Regions from separate parts of the Lysinibacillus sp. NPDC047702 genome, predicted to be linked through region 1. Evidence: riboswitches for the same ligand, from Rfam matches in the RefSeq annotation. Region 1 holds a riboswitch; each other region holds the start of a gene.
What was found. Region 1 has a riboswitch for S-adenosylmethionine ahead of ACQKIM_RS27120 (MetQ/NlpA family ABC transporter substrate-binding protein). Riboswitches for the same ligand answer to the same signal wherever they lie in the genome.
Positions count from the first base shown of each region.

Region 2: linked by a shared signal. The riboswitch ahead of ACQKIM_RS00360 (cyclase family protein) and the one ahead of ACQKIM_RS27120 (MetQ/NlpA family ABC transporter substrate-binding protein) in region 1 are both predicted to bind S-adenosylmethionine.
Region 3: linked by a shared signal. The riboswitch ahead of metA (homoserine O-acetyltransferase MetA) and the one ahead of ACQKIM_RS27120 (MetQ/NlpA family ABC transporter substrate-binding protein) in region 1 are both predicted to bind S-adenosylmethionine.
Region 4: linked by a shared signal. The riboswitch ahead of ACQKIM_RS08155 (O-acetylhomoserine aminocarboxypropyltransferase/cysteine synthase family protein) and the one ahead of ACQKIM_RS27120 (MetQ/NlpA family ABC transporter substrate-binding protein) in region 1 are both predicted to bind S-adenosylmethionine.

Region 1 is NZ_JBNNMG010000105.1:307-4,647, reverse strand. It holds gene ACQKIM_RS27135 (enoyl-CoA hydratase/isomerase family protein) at 1-522, opposite strand, end outside; gene ACQKIM_RS27130 (methionine ABC transporter permease) at 534-1,205, opposite strand; gene ACQKIM_RS27125 (methionine ABC transporter ATP-binding protein) at 1,198-2,223, opposite strand; gene ACQKIM_RS27120 (MetQ/NlpA family ABC transporter substrate-binding protein) at 2,444-3,277, opposite strand; SAM riboswitch class I at 3,367-3,471, opposite strand; gene ACQKIM_RS27115 (PPC domain-containing DNA-binding protein) at 3,707-4,210, shown strand.
Region 2 is NZ_JBNNMG010000001.1:68,816-73,156, reverse strand. It holds gene ACQKIM_RS00370 (AraC family transcriptional regulator) at 53-1,627, shown strand; gene ACQKIM_RS00365 (hypothetical protein) at 2,236-2,535, shown strand; SAM riboswitch class I at 2,893-2,998, shown strand; gene ACQKIM_RS00360 (cyclase family protein) at 3,116-3,853, shown strand; gene ACQKIM_RS00355 (DedA family protein) at 3,899-4,341, opposite strand, start outside.
Region 3 is NZ_JBNNMG010000024.1:29,822-34,162, forward strand. It holds gene ACQKIM_RS13215 (TSUP family transporter) at 1-109, opposite strand, end outside; gene ACQKIM_RS13220 (TrmB family transcriptional regulator) at 235-1,017, shown strand; gene ACQKIM_RS13225 (nucleotide excision repair endonuclease) at 1,062-1,433, opposite strand; SAM riboswitch class I at 1,627-1,737, shown strand; gene metA (homoserine O-acetyltransferase MetA) at 1,861-2,796, shown strand; gene ACQKIM_RS13235 (bifunctional cytochrome P450/NADPH--P450 reductase) at 3,002-4,341, shown strand, end outside.
Region 4 is NZ_JBNNMG010000011.1:21,911-26,251, reverse strand. It holds gene ACQKIM_RS08165 (homoserine dehydrogenase) at 1-239, opposite strand, end outside; gene ACQKIM_RS08160 (hypothetical protein) at 774-1,160, opposite strand; gene ACQKIM_RS08155 (O-acetylhomoserine aminocarboxypropyltransferase/cysteine synthase family protein) at 1,542-2,843, opposite strand; SAM riboswitch class I at 2,960-3,073, opposite strand; gene ACQKIM_RS08150 (glycerol-3-phosphate acyltransferase) at 3,230-3,862, shown strand; gene ACQKIM_RS08145 (DASS family sodium-coupled anion symporter) at 4,059-4,341, shown strand, end outside.

The sequences.
Region 1 (4,341 bases):
TCCTTCTTCAGCTGTAAAAATGTTTGCTGTGTATAAAATTTCTTTCGCCTTGGCAACTCCAACAATATTGATAAGACGCTTTGTACTTTCAAGATTATAGACGATGCCGATGTTTGCGGCAGTGATGCCTAATTTACTTTTGGGTGTAGCAATTCTAAAATCGCAGGCATTTGCTATTTCTAAGCCACCACCAATTGCTAAACCCTGTATCATAGCTATGGTTGGGTGCGGAAATTTATAGAGTGCGTCAATTGCCCTTAATGCCAAATCATTGTATGCCTTCGCGTTGTCAGCTGCATAACGAATATCTAAAAACTCACTAATATCTGCCCCTGAAGAAAAGGCAACCTCATTTACGCCACGGACAATTAAAAGTTTGATAGAAGGGTCAGAGCTTAAATGATGAAGCTCATTCAAAATAGCCTGAAACATTGCCCTTGATAAAGAGTTACGTTTCTCAGGACGATTTATCACTAAAGTTGCTATATAACCATTTTTCTCTACATAAATTTCATTTGTCACAGTGCTCCTCCTTAATCCTTCTTAAGTTTTGCTGCAAACCGATTGCCAATAGATTGAATACTCTGAACAAGAATGATTAAAATAAATACGGTCGCATACATAACATCGACCTCATAGCGTAAATGACCATAACGGTAGGCAAGATCACCTAAACCACCCGCACCAACCATTCCTGCCATTGCTGTTGCTCCAATAAGACCAATTGTGGCAATGGTTAAGCCTAAAATGATAGAAGGGCGAGCCTCGCGTAATAAAACATTCCAGATAATATGACGGCGTTTAATGCCCATTGCTGTATAAGCCTCTACAACACCTGGGTCCACTTCTAATAGTGCTGTCTCCATCAGTCGTGCGATATAAGGTGCCGTATAAACAACAAGTGGTACAATCACACCTTTCACACCAATCGTTGTCCCAACAATTAGCTTTGTAAACGGTAAAATAAAGAAGAGTAAAATGATAAATGGGACGGAGCGAATTATATTAATGAATAAATTAAAAAATTGATAAAGAAATTTATTTTCAAAAGATTGACCAGGACGTGTTAAAACAATTAAGAGCCCTAATGGAATTCCAATGACTATGGAAAAGAATAAAGATATTCCGACCATTTGGAAGGTTTCGATAATTGATTTTCCAATAACATCTGACCAATCTGTAAAGAAGCCTTGAATACTATTCATTTTGTTCGCCTCCTAATTCCTCTACGGCTACTCCATTTTCTGTGAAATACGTTAATGCCTTTTGTACAATATGCGCCTCACCATTTAAATGAACGACGATATTTCCGACGATGCCATTTTTTAATTCAATAATATTGGCAGTTAAAATATTTGGCTGAACATCGTATACTTTGCTGACCTCTGTCAGTAACGGTTTTCCAGTACTTTCTCCGAGAAATGTTAGACGAATAACACTCCCTGAAACATTGAGCTGCTGGATAAGAGAAGGGGATAGATTACGCTGTGAAATCGTGTTCAAGAACTTTCGCGTTGTTGGGTGCTGAGGCTTCGCAAAAAGATCAATAGCAGAGCCGTATTCCACAACTTTCCCTGCTTCAAGAACAGATACATCATCGCAGATTTTTTGTATGACATTCATTTCATGCGTAATAAGTAAAATAGTAATGCCTAGCTCACGATTAATTTTCAATAAAAGCTCAAGAATGGCTTCTGTTGTTTCTGGATCAAGTGCACTAGTCGCTTCATCACTTAGTAAGATTTCGGGTTCCTGTGCTAATGCACGGGCAATAGCAACTCGTTGTTTTTGACCTCCTGAAAGCTGACTTGGAAAGCTTTCTAATTTTTCTGTTAAACCAACAATTTCAGCGTATTTCGCCACACGATTTTTTACTTCGACATCGTTATAGCCAAGAAGCTTTAATGGGATAGCAATATTGTTATAAACGGTCGCAGTTTTTAAGAGATTAAAATGCTGGAAGATCATCCCGATCTTTTGACGGGTCTTTCGAAGATCATTTAGGGAAAGGGAAGTAATATCCACATTATTGATCCAAACTTTTCCTGCTGTTGGACGCTCCAATAGGTTGACACAGCGAATAAGTGTACTTTTACCTGCACCACTATAGCCAATGACCCCATGAATTTCACCTTTTTTAACATGAAGGTTAATCCCATTCACTGCTCTGACAATACCTTTTTTTGTTTTAAATTCTTTGGATATATTTTCTAACCGAATCATATGGATGTCTCCTTTCTAAAAAGCAAGAATCTGCTCGCTTTCCCAAAGGATTCTAGCAGATTCTCTATTTTATCCCGCTTAACGTGCTGTATAATCCCCTTTTCAAGAACAAAAAATTCTAAGTAGGGATCTTAATAACCTGTATAAGCCCAATTGTTTCAACGAATAATCAGTGGAAGATGGGGAAAATAACCACTTTGTCGAAGTCTATTTTTAGTACTTACCAGCTTGCAATTACAGAACCCTTAAATTCATCTTCAATAAATTTGCGTACTTCATCAGATTGATAAGCTTCAACGAATTTTTTAATCGTTGGATCATTCTCATTTTCGGCACGTACTACGATATAGTTTACATAAGGAGAGTCAGTAGATTCTAAAAGGATAGAATCTTCTTTAGGATTAATGCCAGCATCAAGCGCAAAGTTTGTATTAATAGCAGCTACATCAACCTCACTAAGCTGCTTTGGAATTTGTGCAGCCTCTAACTCTATGAATTTTAAATTTTTCTTGTTTTCCTCAACATCACGGATAGATGCTGTTAGGCCAGTACCTTCTTTTAATTTAATATAGCCAGCTTCTTGTAAAACAAATAGTGCACGGGCACCGTTTGTTGGATCGTTTGGTAAACCAAATGTTGCTCCGTCTGGTATTTCATCAAAAGATTTATATTTTTCAGAGTAAACACCCATTGGATTCAGAATAGTTTTTCCTACTGGTACTAAGTCTGTATCATGATCTTTATTAAAAGTATCTAAGAAAGGCTCGTGCTGATAGCTGTTTGCATCAAGATCGCCTTCAGCTAATGAAGTATTAGGTAAAACATAGTCAGAGAAGGATTTAAGCTCTACTTCCAAGCCTTTTTCCTTTGCAACTTTTGCCGCAACCTCTGCAATTTGTTCATGTGGACCAGAAGTGACACCTACTACGATTTTATTTTCATTAATAGCCTTACCTTGGTCGCCATTACTATCTTCTTTTGTACCACAGCCTACTAATGCCGCTGCTAATGTAAGACCTGCTAAGCCTATTAAAAATTTGTTTCGTTTCTTCATGAAAATGACCTCCAAAGTTTGTTTTATCGGTTTTTAAAAATAAAAAAAACTCTCTTATAAACTAAGAGAGGCTCATGAAAAAACGTCCTCTCTTATCTATCAAACGACAATCGTTTGCAGGATTTAGCACCTTCCTTTAAAAAGGAGGTTGCCGAGCTTCATAGGGCCAGTCCCTCAGCTACTCTTGATAAGAGATATATAGTATTTTTATAAATCCGATAGAACTAATATAAATTATAGGTTATTATTAGTCAATAATTATTTTATTTTTTATTTATTTTGATTTAGCAAATATGTGAAGAGATGAATGGTTTTTTGTTTTTGCATCCGCTGAATCAAGTGAGAGCCCCCTACGGATTTTGAGTAGAAGCTTTTAGAGCTAGCTGGACGTTGGGCGTAAATAATTTTGAAGCAAAAGGGGGTGTAGGGATGCCTATAAGAGTAAATTATGGAGTTGGAGCATTTGGAAAAGTGATTAGTGCTCGTATTTTAATGGGGACTGATATTATTGAGGGGATAGAGGCAATCTGTCAAGAGAACGATATTGAGTCGGCTACCATTGTTAGCTGTATTGGCAGTTTTCAAAAAAGTAGTTTTGTATATTTAGTACCAGATGAGACCTCTAAAATTAATGTCGGTTTCAGTGAAGTAGTTAAAAAAGAGGGACCCCTTGAATTTATTCAAGGTGCTGGTGTTGTGTGTAAACGTGATGGAGAATATGAGACGCATCTTCATGGATCAATGAGTGATCAATGGGGTCAAGTATCGGGAGGGCATTTGATAAAGGGTGGAAATATTGTAATTACAGCCGATATCGTTTTAGCTGAGGTACAGGGCATTCAGCATATTCGCCAATTTGATGATGAAACAGGACATGTTCAATTTTATCCTTTAGAAAAAGACTTACGAAGTCCAAGAAAGATCGAGAAATGAAAAAACTGTTCTATGGCATTGCTGTAGAACAGTTTTTTTGGAATTTGTTTATATCAATTATGCCTCGGCATAATTGCGTCCGGAATCGGCTTTGTGCTTAGGCCTGCGTGATGCAGATCAGTTAGCCGTTA
Region 2 (4,341 bases), on a different contig from region 1:
TAGGGCTTTCTTTGCGTTGTTTAAAAACACTCTCAAGGAAAGGTAGAAAGATATGAGCAGTTTAACGCAAATATTTCAATTACAAGAAATTTCATATTCTATTCCACCAGCAATGTGGCAATTACATCATAGTGATCATTATATTATTCTTGTGGTTATTAGTGGCTCTGGAAAGCTAAATAGTAATCAGGAAACCATCCATCTTACTGAAGAAAAGTGTGTGCTCATTCCTCCTAATCAAAAAATAGATGTTTACAATGACACTGAGACGCTGTGCTTTTATCAATTAACATTTAAAATCATCCAACTACAAGATAGTCAGACGGGTTGCTTTCCTATTTTTACACGCTTTCAAGAACTGCGCTGCCATCCTTTTTCTCAGTGTAATAATCTGTTAGAAAGCATTTATCGATACCGTCTAGCAATGGATGAGCTATCATTATTTGAGCAGCATATACGCTTCCAAGAATTTATGCTGTTCATTTTGTATCAAAATGTACCTAATCAACAGCAGAAAAATGACCGTCAGTCCGTTGAGCAATCCATAAAATATTTACAAAAGCATTATGAACGGGATTGGACCGTGGAACAATTGGCAGAATTAGCGACTGTCCCACGCTGGAATTATTCTCGTATATTTAGGGATATTACTGGTCAAACCCCACTAAACTTTTTAAACAATGTTCGTATTGAGAAAGCCAAGCAATTACTAATAACAACGAATGACCGTATTTTTGAGATAAGCCAAACGGTTGGATTCAACAATGAGTATTATTTTAACCGCCGCTTTAAAGAGCGTGTTGGCATCTCTCCTGGACAATATCGTCGTAGCCAAAATAATAACCCTCGTATATTCGCACCGTTTTTAGAGGACTTTTTAGTGGCATTAGGAATTACACCCATTGCCCAATTTAGCCATTCAAAATGGGGCAAACAGGATTATCTAGGGTTACAAGAAATACCTGATATTGATATTGAAAACGGACAAATGGATCAGCTTTTTCATTATAAACCAACTTTAATTATGCTAGATGAAGGGATAGAGCGTTGGGAGGCTTATCATCAATTAAATCAATTGGCTCCCACTTATCAACTCTCACACCCAGGTGAGGATTGGCGTACTACATTGTTCCAAATAGCTGATTTAACAGGTAGAACGGCTATTATGAAGGATGTCATTAAGCAATATGAAGAAAAAGTGCAGATGGCAAAAAAAATGCTTCAAAAATCAGTATATGGACATAGTGTAGCCTTTCTTCGTATCTCTGCAATCGGCATTAGCCTCTATGCAGGACCCGAATGCGGCTATACGGGACCCATTCTATATCGTGATCTCGGCTTAACACCCCATCAGTCTGTATGGAATATTCCACCTCATACACGAAAAAAACATCTAACATTTGATCAGCTTATACATTTAGATGCTGATCATTTATTCATTACCTTCGACAAGCAACATTCAATTTTTGAAGGAGAGGAACGAGTATTGTTAAAATCCACTACCTGGAACAATCTCTCAGCAGTGAAAAATAACTGTGTCTATGAGGTTGATTTCTTAACATGGATGAACTACGGCATTCTCTCCCATAACAAAAAAATAGATGATGTTTTACGTGTTCTTGGATAAAATAATTGTGAAAGAAGGCTATTAAGAACGAAGCCTTCTTTTTTGATCGGGTTTCCTCCACTTTTAATCGGCTTGAGCTATACTTTGATCGGGTTCCGTTCTTTTTTGATCAGCTTGGGCTTCTCTTTGATCGGGTTCCATTCTTTTTTGATCAGCTTGGGCTTCTCTTTGATCAGGTTCCGTCCCTTTGATCGGTTCGGCCCCCTCTTTGATCAGGTCCCCTCCATTTTTGATCAGCTTGAACTCTTTTTTGCTCAGGTCCCTCCATTTTTGATCAGCTTGAACTCTTTTTCGATCTGGTTTCCTTCACTTTTGATCAGCCCAGGCTCATCTCTGATCAAGCTCCATTATTTCCAATCGACTTAGTTACCTCTTCCTAGCTCATCCACTGTATTGTTCTGCTTCATTTGATAATGCCCTCCTTGATATCTAGAAACAGTGAACACCGAAAGTCTTTGCTGCACATAAGATAGGGTATCAGCTAGTGGATAGGAGGAATTAAGCTGTATTACAACCACCCTTATCCATATTTCGTCTATCCTACCTATTATCCAGAATTGGCAATAGTAAATCATCCAGCTCTTCACCAACCATCTAGATATTTAGCTATGCCGACAAATACTAATCCTTTTCCCGCTGTAAATACAAATAAATTAAAAATTTCTGCCAAGCGAGTAAAGGGAATTATGCAGCAAGCTCAGCTACTTACAGATAAAATTGATGGATCAGAACAATTTGCACATGATCTTATGGATGCTGCACAGAAATCAAATAAATCGGAGGTTGAAAAGTTAATCATTTCAACGGGTATTACTATGAAATTTGAAACAAACTATACACCTGATAATATTCGGATAGTATTTACAGATAGTGAATGCTGCAAGCTTACGTTAGTTTTAAGCTGGTGACAGCACCTTTTCTACAAGAGGGCTCTTTTCATAAGAACCCACTTGTATACTTAACTTTCCCCTAAGAGCCTCTAATCAGCGTGGCTCTTTCCCTAACAAATGCTTAACCGTATTAGTTGGTTTTTCTGGTACCCTAAAGACATTGTTTTTACGCTAACTAGATCAGCATCTCCCTTAATGTATCAGTTCCAGATCAATATAACGAACAGGGCGATTAAGAAGAGTTATTAACAACTGGATATAGCCGCTCTTTTTGTATGTAAAATATTAACCATGTATCCCTATTGAACTTGTAAACTATAAAAAAATATGCTAATGTATTTGTAATCGTTATTTCTGAAAATTCTTATATCGCATTTCTTATCAAGAGAGACAGAGGGATTGGCCCTATGAAGTCTCAGCAACCAGCCTCTGGGTATGGTGCTAACTCCAATTGGCAAAATATTTGCCTTGAAGATGAGAAGACCTACATCAGTTGCTTTGCACAAGAGTCCTCTTCTCCAAGAAGGACTCTTTTTTGTGGTTGTGATTGAACAAGAAGGAAATAACTCAAACTATTAATAGGAAGCAGGTAAATACGATGACTAATGAACTTTTACAAGCAGTGCAGCTATTGAAATCAAGAAAATGGGTAGATTTAACACATACATTTGGACCAAATTCGCCTCACTTCTTTATGTTTGAGGACGCAAAATTTGAAACCTTATTCTCTCATGATGATGGCTTCTTTGCACAGCAATTCACTTTTCCCGGACAATACGGAACGCATATTGATCCCCCTATCCATTTTGTAAGGGACACACGTTTTTTAGAAGAATTAGATTTAAAGGAATTAGTGCTACCATTAATCGTGATTGATAAATCGAATGAAGCCGATCAAAATAATGATTTTACCTTAAGTGTTCAGGGTATTCTTGACTTTGAGGCTGAGCATGGGGAAATTGAAGCAGGTACATTTGTTGCCCTACGCACCGATTGGAGTAAGCGCTGGCCAAATAAGGAAGCATTCAATAATAAGGATGCTGAGGGTCATAATCATATACCCGGTTGGGGATTAGAGGCTTTACAATTTTTATTCAAAGAACGAAAAGTTAGTGCTATTGGTCACGAAACTTTCGACACTGATTCAGCAGCAGATTTTCGTAAAAATGGTAAGTTAGACGGTGAATATTTTGTACTTGAGCAAGATACTTATCAAATTGAGCTTTTAACAAATTTAGATCAGTTGCCACCAAAAGGGGCTGTCATATTCAATATCGTACCAAAACCAGAAAAAGCATCTGGATTCCCCGTTCGTTCATTTGCCATCCTACCTTAAAAATAAATAAGGGTCTCATTCACTTCACTTAGAAGAATCAGACCCTTATTTATTTCTTTTTTTGAAAAAATAATAAATGATCAACATTAATATGATGAAGACTACAATTAGATAAATACTGTAATGAGATAAATAAAATCCTACATAGCGCCATTTCTCACCTAGTACTTTTCCTAGTGTAATAAAAGTAAATGTCCAAATAAATGCTCCTGCATAAGCAAAAAAAGCAAATTTCCTATATGGATAGTTATTAATGGCAGCTATATATGCGGTAAGATGGCGTACACCTGGAATAAAAAAACCTATCAGTAATAAGACTGGGCCTATTTTTGTAAACAATTTTTTAGTAAAATCAATTTTCTGTTTAGTAATATGAATCTTCGGTCCGTATTTATGCAATAAAGGTAGCCCGAACCGATAACCTATATAGTAACTTAAGGTAATGCCGCCTATTGCCCCTATGGCTGCGCTGAGTAATGCCGGAACAT
Region 3 (4,341 bases), on a different contig from region 1:
CAGGTAATGAGATTAAGCCACCACCACCAACCACAGAGTCTACAAAGGCTGCGAGAAACCCAAACGCAATCAATAAAATTACTACATTTACATCTACTTCAAAAAGCATGTTGACACCTCATTAGATAGTTACTACTGAAATAGTAACTAATTTTTATTTCGCTGTAAAGACTATTTTTTTCATTAGCTTCTATTCATCAAATTATTCTATAATAAAGGAAATGGAGGGATTGGATGGATGAATTAATCGCCCAATTAAAAGAGCTAGGATTTACAGAATATGAAGGAAAGGCCTATACGGCACTTGTCCAAAAGAGCCATATTAGTGCTTATCAGGTCAGCAAAAACTCTGGTATTCCTCGAGCAAGAGTTTATGACATACTGGATGTGCTCGTTGAAAAAGGATTAGTGCTGAAAGAGGAGGCTGCTGATCAAACAACTTATTCTTCCATTCCTGTTGCTATGTTTTTACAGCAAATTCAACAGCGCTGGCAATCGAATTTTACGTCAATTAGTGACCAATTAGAAAAATTAGAAACTAAGGAGCAGGAAGCGGAGCCTAAAGTGTTAATGTTAAAAGGGAAGCAGACCATTATTAATTATTGTCAGTCATTATTAAAGAAAGCGGAGAAAAAGGTACTTCTTTCTATGTGGGAAGAGATGTATGAAGCATTGAGAGAGGATATTTTATTGGTGGCTGAACAAGTTCCTGTTCACGGTATTACACTATATGTGCATGAACCTGTGTCATCCATCGATATGCATCGAATGACATATTATACGAAAAAATCTTCTACACAGCACTGGTTTATCTTGTCTATCGATGGTCAAGAGATGATTTATGGACATTCTCCTTCAAATCTTGAAACTGCTTTTATTACGAATGATCCGGTTCACATTTATTTATTAGAGGATTATATTTGGCATGATGTCCTTATTAATCGTCTCCTAAGACGAGATGATCATGAGCTTGAGGAATGGATTACGAAAGAACGAAAAGCATTTTTTGTAGAGTAAAAAATAAAGAATCTGCTTGCCTTTAGAGGCAAGCAGATTCTTTTTTAATAAAATACTTTATCAACATTATATCTAGAGCGGAAAACATTAATGGCATACGTTTCGTAAATTTCACGTTCCATTGGATCTTCTATTTCATAAACTTCAATTTTGAAAATTTCTTGACGATGATTTTTCATAGGTGATACATTGTCTTCAAAATGTTTTTTTATACGTTGACGAATTTTACGCGCTTTACCGACAAATAAAAGCTCATTTTTCTCATTGTAAAATAAGAAGATGCCACCTTTGTCTCGTGTGATTTTATGGAAGTCAATAAAACCATGGTATGGTGTAATTGGTACATCACCAGGCTTTAAATCTTGCTCACGCTGGCGAATCACTAAATCTGGTTTAGGAAATTCAATTTTAATCAAGCTATTCACGTTCCTCTCTGTTACTAAAGGTATATGTTAACATAATCACAGCATGTTTACCATAAAATTTCATATGTTGTTATGATGATTAGTGTTCATCAAAATTTAGCTAAACATGCATAGTAATGACAAAATATTCTATGTTTTATTGATATTCTTAATAGTTCATGTTACAATTCATTTTAATTAAATAATCTTATCAAGAGAAGCTGAGGGATTTGGCCCGATGACGCTTCAGCAACCTCTAACAAATGTTAGAAAGGTGCTAATTCCAGCAAAGGTTTTTTCCTTTGAGAGATAAGAGTGAACGTGGTGAAAATCCCCCTCATTCTATCTCGCATGGAATAAGGGGGATTTTTTAATTTCATAAAAAGTGTCATTGTAAACTTGATTTTGAAGAGGGAAATAAAAGAGAGGGGAATGCAAGATGCCAATTAATATTCCAAAAAACTTACCAGCTGGAGAACATTTACGAGAGGAAAAGATTTTCGTGATGGAAGAGGATCGTGCGAATACACAACAAATTCGTCCATTAAATATATTAATTTTCAACTTAATGCCTGAAAAAGAGAAAACAGAGCTGCAATTACTGCGCTTGCTAGGGAATACGCCACTGCAAGTCAATATTACATTTTTAAATACAGCAACACATGAATCAAAAAATGTTAGTAAATCACATTTACAGCTATTTTACACGACTTTCCAACAAATTCGTCATCGCCGCTTTGACGGAATGATTATTACAGGAGCACCTGTAGAGAAGATGGCTTTTGAAGAAGTGAATTACTGGCAGGAAATCTCACAAATTATGGATTGGTCTAAGAAAAACGTGACATCTATCCTACATATATGTTGGGGGGCACAGGCTGCTTTATATCATCATTATGGAATCGGGAAGGTTGAACTTCCAGCAAAATGCTCAGGTGTTTATTCGCATGTCATTACAGATTTAACAGTCGACTTAGTGCGTGGATTTAGTGATTTATTTACAGCACCACATTCTCGTTATACATCTGTTTCTATTGATGAAGTACGCAATCATCCTGATTTACGTTTACTGTCCTATTCAGAGGATGCAGGTGTATTTATTGTGCAGTCCAAGGATAATAAAAACATTATGATCACAGGTCATCTTGAGTATGATGCAACAACTTTAGCAGATGAATATAATCGAGATGTCGCAAAAGGGTTAGATATTACTGTACCGGTGAACTATTTCCCGAATGACGACCCAGCACATGAGCCAATTAATACATGGCGTGCCCATACCCATTTGCTATTCTCAAACTGGCTGAATTACTATGTTTATCAAGAAACACCATATGAATGGGATTTCGTTGATGAAATTGAATATCATATTTAGTTAAATTTAAATCCGCAAAAAGCCCAATGTCTCAACTTACTAGAGTGAGAGGTTGGGCTTTTGCTATTTCACTCTTTGTTCACAAATACTGCCATTTTTCCCTTGGATAATTTCTAAAAAGTTGAATTCTACTTAATGTTTGGTATATTATTTTATCAAATGATAGATTTAACTATCATTTTTATTTTACTGAAAGAAGGGATTCATGATGATAAGTGTAGAAGATGTTCCAAAACCAAAAACATTTGGTCCACTTGGCCATTTGCCCTTAATCGATAAAGAGCAGCCAACATTATCACTTTGTAAGCTTGCAGAAGAGTATGGGCCGATATATCGATTAGAAATCCCAGGTTATACTAGCTTAGTAATATCTGGTCATGAATTGGTAGCTGATGTTTGTGATGTTTCACGTTTTGATAAGCAGATTTATAGTGAGTTAGAAAATGTTCGTGCTTTTGGTGGTGATGGCTTATTTACAAGCAGAACAACTGAGCTGAACTGGCAAAAGGCACATAATATCCTACTTCCCACGTTTAGTAAACAGGCTATGAAGGATTATCATTCTATGATGACGGATATTGCTACACAGCTGATACAAAAATGGGAACGTTTGAATCCGATGGAGGAAATTGATGTCCCAGAGGATATGACACGGTTAACGCTAGATACCATTGGATTATGTGGCTTCAACTATCGTTTTAATAGCTTTTATAGAGAAACACATAGCCCTTTTATTATGAGTATGGTTCGTGCTTTAAATGAAGCCATGTTAAAAAGTTCCCGATTAAAGATACAAAATCTGATGATGGTTGGCACAAGGCGTCAATTTAACGAAGATATTGAAACAATGTTTTCATTAGTAGATAAAATTATTGAGGAGCGAAAGACAAGAGGTATGCAGGAGGAGATAGATTTACTAGGCAGAATGTTAAATGTAAAAGATCCTGACACAGGAGAAACGCTGAGCGATGAAAATATTCGCTATCAAATCATTACATTTTTGATAGCCGGACATGAAACAACAAGTGGATTGCTATCCTTTGCCCTCTATTTTTTAATTAAGCATCCTGAAGTGCTAGAAAAGGCTTATAAGGAAGTTGATCAAGTATTGACTGAAGAAACACCAACATATGAACAGATTTTACAGCTAAAGTACATTCGTCTAATTTTAAATGAATCATTACGTTTATGGCCAACAGCACCTGGCTTTGAGCTTTATGCTAAAGAGGATACTGTGATTGGCGACAAGTATTTGATTAAAAAAGGAGACAATATTAGTGTTCTTCTGCCGCAGCTTCATCGTGATAAAAATGCGTGGGGTGAAAATGTTGAACAATTTTATCCAGAGCGCTTTGAAGATCCTCAGAATATTCCTACACATGCCTTTAAACCGTTTGGAAATGGTCAGCGTGCCTGTATCGGCATGCAATTTGCCCTTCATGAGGCAACTTTGGTGTTAGCAATGATTTTACAGCGTTTTGAATTAATTGATTATGATAATTATCAATTAAAAATACAGCAAACTCTTACGATAAAGCCAGGTGA
Region 4 (4,341 bases), on a different contig from region 1:
ACGATTGCCTCAAAAACAACCTGCATGCCTGGTTCCGCTAATACATCATCCATACTAGTTGTCATCAAATGTGCTGTGCCTGGTACACGTTCACGACTAGCATCTGTCACTAAGATTTTTGCTACTTCTAACTCAATGCCTAATTTATTTTTAAGCTCTTCTCGCTTTTCGTTTAATATATGGTAAATCCCCTGACCTACCGTCCCAAATCCTAAGATCGCTGCCTTTATAGTTGCCATTCCTGTTATTCCCTCCAACTTACATTCCGCAGTTTCATTATATTTAAGCATTAGCTTCATCCGTACTAATTTTGAATTGTGCACACACCTGTGAAGTAACTTTGATAAATATTATTTTTTGGTATTTCACTCTCATCTAGAATAAATTTGTCTCGTATAGATTGACCAAACAAATTCAAATAATTCAAAATTTAACTTAAAGAAAATTGTAACGCAAATACATACATTGCACAAGAAGAATCTTTCTAGGACGGACATTTGTTTTCCCTAGACGTGCAAAAGAAATCGGTTTCATTCCCTTTATTATACGTTTTTTAAGATGTTCTATAATCTATGAACAAATATTGACGATTATTTTATAAAAAGGATTGTCTTTCTTCTATTATATATGTATGTTACAACATCTATAGAAATTGTTCTTTTGATAGATAGTCATAAAATTATTTACAACAATAGCTTACTCCCTATTTCTGTTTAATTAAAAAGCTCATTCCCTGTAGCAGCAGAGAATGAGCTCAAATATATGAGGGAGAATTAACTAGCCTTTATTAACAACTGATAACGAGATTGTGTAATAGCTTGCTGAACAAGCCCTATTTCATCTTGTGTAAAATTCGGTATAGCATACGTACGTTCAACTAGTTGAAATGTGCCGTATTTTAAATAAAACTCTGTCGCAGGTAGAGGAATATGACTCGTTCCATATTCTTCGTATGCCTCAAAAACTTCTTTTACTGTATAGCCTTCCTCTTTTGCATAAACGTTTTCCTCAAAAGCAGAATGTCCAAAAGTTTGTTGCCATTTACTTTCAACTGATGCCAGTATGTTTTGAATGGACATGTTGTTCACAAACACATGACCTTCATTTAGTTCGTAAATAAGATAAGATGCAATGTTTTGTGCACTATAAACATTTCCCATTTAAAACACTCCTTTATCATCAGTTTTTTAGTGAGAGTAGCTGCTGGCTTGGCAGCTACTCATATATATTTCAAAAGTGGGGGAGCACTTATGAAAACGAATGGAATCATAGTATCCTTTGGGCACCGAATCATTCAAAAAATCGATGCTGTAAATTGGTTCTAGGTTGGTAGCCTTTCGAACGTTTAACTTATTTCCTAGTATACAACATGGTTTTAACTAAGTCAATAATACTTATAAAATTACTAGGTATTATTTATAAAAAATTTCAGATAACTTATCGAATGAGATAAGTGCTTGATGTAGCAACGTTTTACGCATTACCAAATGAGGCTTATCGAATGAGAAAATACGTAAACGCCACAACATTAGCCAATGTTTTTATGCTTCAATCTTTTGTTGTGAAGCTGTTACTTGCTCAATAGCTTGTTCTAAATCTGCAATAATATCCTCTACTGCCTCTAAACCGATTGATAAGCGAATGAGCGACTCGGTTACACCAGTTTGTATTAGCTCTTCAGCTGATAATTGCTGATGTGTAGTAGAAGCTGGATGAATTATTAATGATTTAGCATCCCCTACATTGGCTACGTGGGAGAATAATTTCACACTATCGATTAATTTACGCCCTGCTTCACGTCCACCTTTAATGCCAAAAGTAAGCACAGAACCGAAGCCATTTCTTAAATATTTTTTAGCTAAATCATGTGTAGGGAAATCTTCTAAGCCGTTATAATTTACATATTCCACAGATGGGTGGTTTCGTAAATATTCGGCTACTGCTAAAGCATTTTCATTATGTTTAGGGATACGCAAATGAAGCGTTTCTAAACCTTGTAATAAATTAAATGCCGCATCAGCACTTAATGTTGGCCCAAAGTCACGTAGTAATTGTACACGCAGCTTTGTAGCAAATGCAGCTGCTGCTGTGTCTATACCATATCGGATGCCATGATAGGAAGCATCTGGCTCAGTAAATCCTGGGAAACGACCACGAGTCCAATCAAATTTCCCTGCATCAACTACAACGCCACCTAAAGTTGTTCCATGTCCACCAATCCATTTTGTTGCGGAGTGAACAACAATATCGGCACCAAAATCAATTGGTGTAGAGCCATATGGTGAAGCAAACGTACTATCGATAATTAATGGTAAGCTGTTTTCATGTGCAATATTAGCCACCGCCTCAATATCTAGTACTTTTAAGCTTGGGTTACCATAAATTTCAGCGAATACTGCTTTTGTTTTATCAGTGATTGCTGCCTTGAAGTTTTCAGGATTTGTTTCATCTACAAAAATCGTTTTAATACCATAGTTTGGTAGTGTGTTAGCAAATAAATTATAAGTACCACCGTATAAAGAGCTAGCTGCAACAATTTCATCCCCTGCACCTGCAAGATTTAAAATTGAAAATGCTATCGCAGCTGCACCAGATGATAGTGCTACTGCTGCTGTACCGCCTTCTAATAAAGCGACGCGTTTTTCAAAAACATCTACAGTTGGGTTCGTAATACGTGTGTAAATATTGCCAGCTTCCTCTAGGGCAAAAAGACGTTGCGCATGAGCAGTGTCTTTAAAAACGAAAGCCGTAGAGCGATATACGGGTACGGTGCGAGATCCTGTTACCGGGTCAGGCTCTTGGCCCCCATGTAACAGCAATGTTTCTGGTTTAAAATTTGTCATTGTATACCTCCAAGTGGTTATTTTTTTACGATGGTACCGGAGATGAGGAGGATTTTTCAGTAGAAAACAAAAACCCCCTTCAGCTAAGAAGAGGGTTGCAGTTGCAAGTTTTCCTCCCCTTATCTGCCAGATCCAAGTAAGAATCTGTAGGAATTAGCACCTTAGCAAGTTCATTTCTTGCTGGTTGCCGGGCATCATAGGGCCTATCCCTCCGCCGCTCTTGATAAGAGTATTGCGATTCAATTTCCATCGTTGTTACACAGTATAATCATAGACTTTTTTTCTGTCAACACTAAAATTTTATTTTTTCCGAAACTTCAGTCTGCTTCTTTACGTAATATGAACGCATACACTATTTTAATATTTATTTAGAAAGGAGGATTTTCATGATAACAACCATCATTCTATTTATTGTTGTTGGTTATTTCATCGGCTGTCTTCATGGCTCTAAAGTGGCACAGTTTTTATCCGGTGTAGATTTAAAAAAGACTGGTCATGGGAATGCAGGTGCATCCAATGCAACCCTTTCCCTAGGATGGAAATACGGGGTATTAGTAGCACTTATCGATATTGGTAAAGGTGTGTTAGCGATTATTGGCGCACATATCTATCTAGCAGATGCAACACATTACACAGAGGTGCAAGTTTGGCTCTTCACCTATCTCATAGCAGCAGGTGTCATTCTGGGTCATAATTTCCCATTCCATATGGGCTTTAATGGCGGTAAAGGTACAGCTTCCATAATAGGAATATTGCTTGCTGTTGATTGGAAAATTGGTTTATTTGCACTTATTCTATTTGTCATTTTATCTTTTGCGACAAACTATTTAATCGTTGGTGTTTTAGAGTTCTATCTTGTTTTTTGTACAGCAACTTATTTATGGATTCCGGGAATAGGTCCAACGATTATAGCTTTGCTACTTTTTGGCATAGCTATCATATTGCATATCGAAAATATTAAACGATTAGTCAAAGGAACAGAGCCTAAGGTAACTTCGGCTTTTAAGAAAAAGAAATAATATTTTTTTGGATGTTTTTGTCTTTTCTATGACCATATATTTTCTCTTTATCTACTATTAATGCTGTAAAAAGGGAGTATTTCACTTACTTATTTTTTCTCCAATAAATAGATAAATTATTTTCTTAATAAAACATTTTACTGACCGATGTTATAGACAATAATCGTCATGTTTATCGTAGAAAGGATGAAAAAATATGTCTACTCTTCAACAAGCAGCCGCAAAACGTAATTTAAAGCCACTTTGGATTGGTTTAGCCTTTGCTTCATTAATCATCATTATTTTTTTACCTAATAACGGCGATTTACCTGTTGCGGGTCAACGGGCTTTAGCCATCTTAGCTTTCTCAGTCATTCTTTGGGTAACAGAAGCAGTTTCATATCCTGTCAGCTCTGCCATGATAATCGCACTGGTAACCGTTTTACTAGGACTGGCTCCTTCAATAGACGATCCAACAGCAGAATTAGGAACTGCAGGTG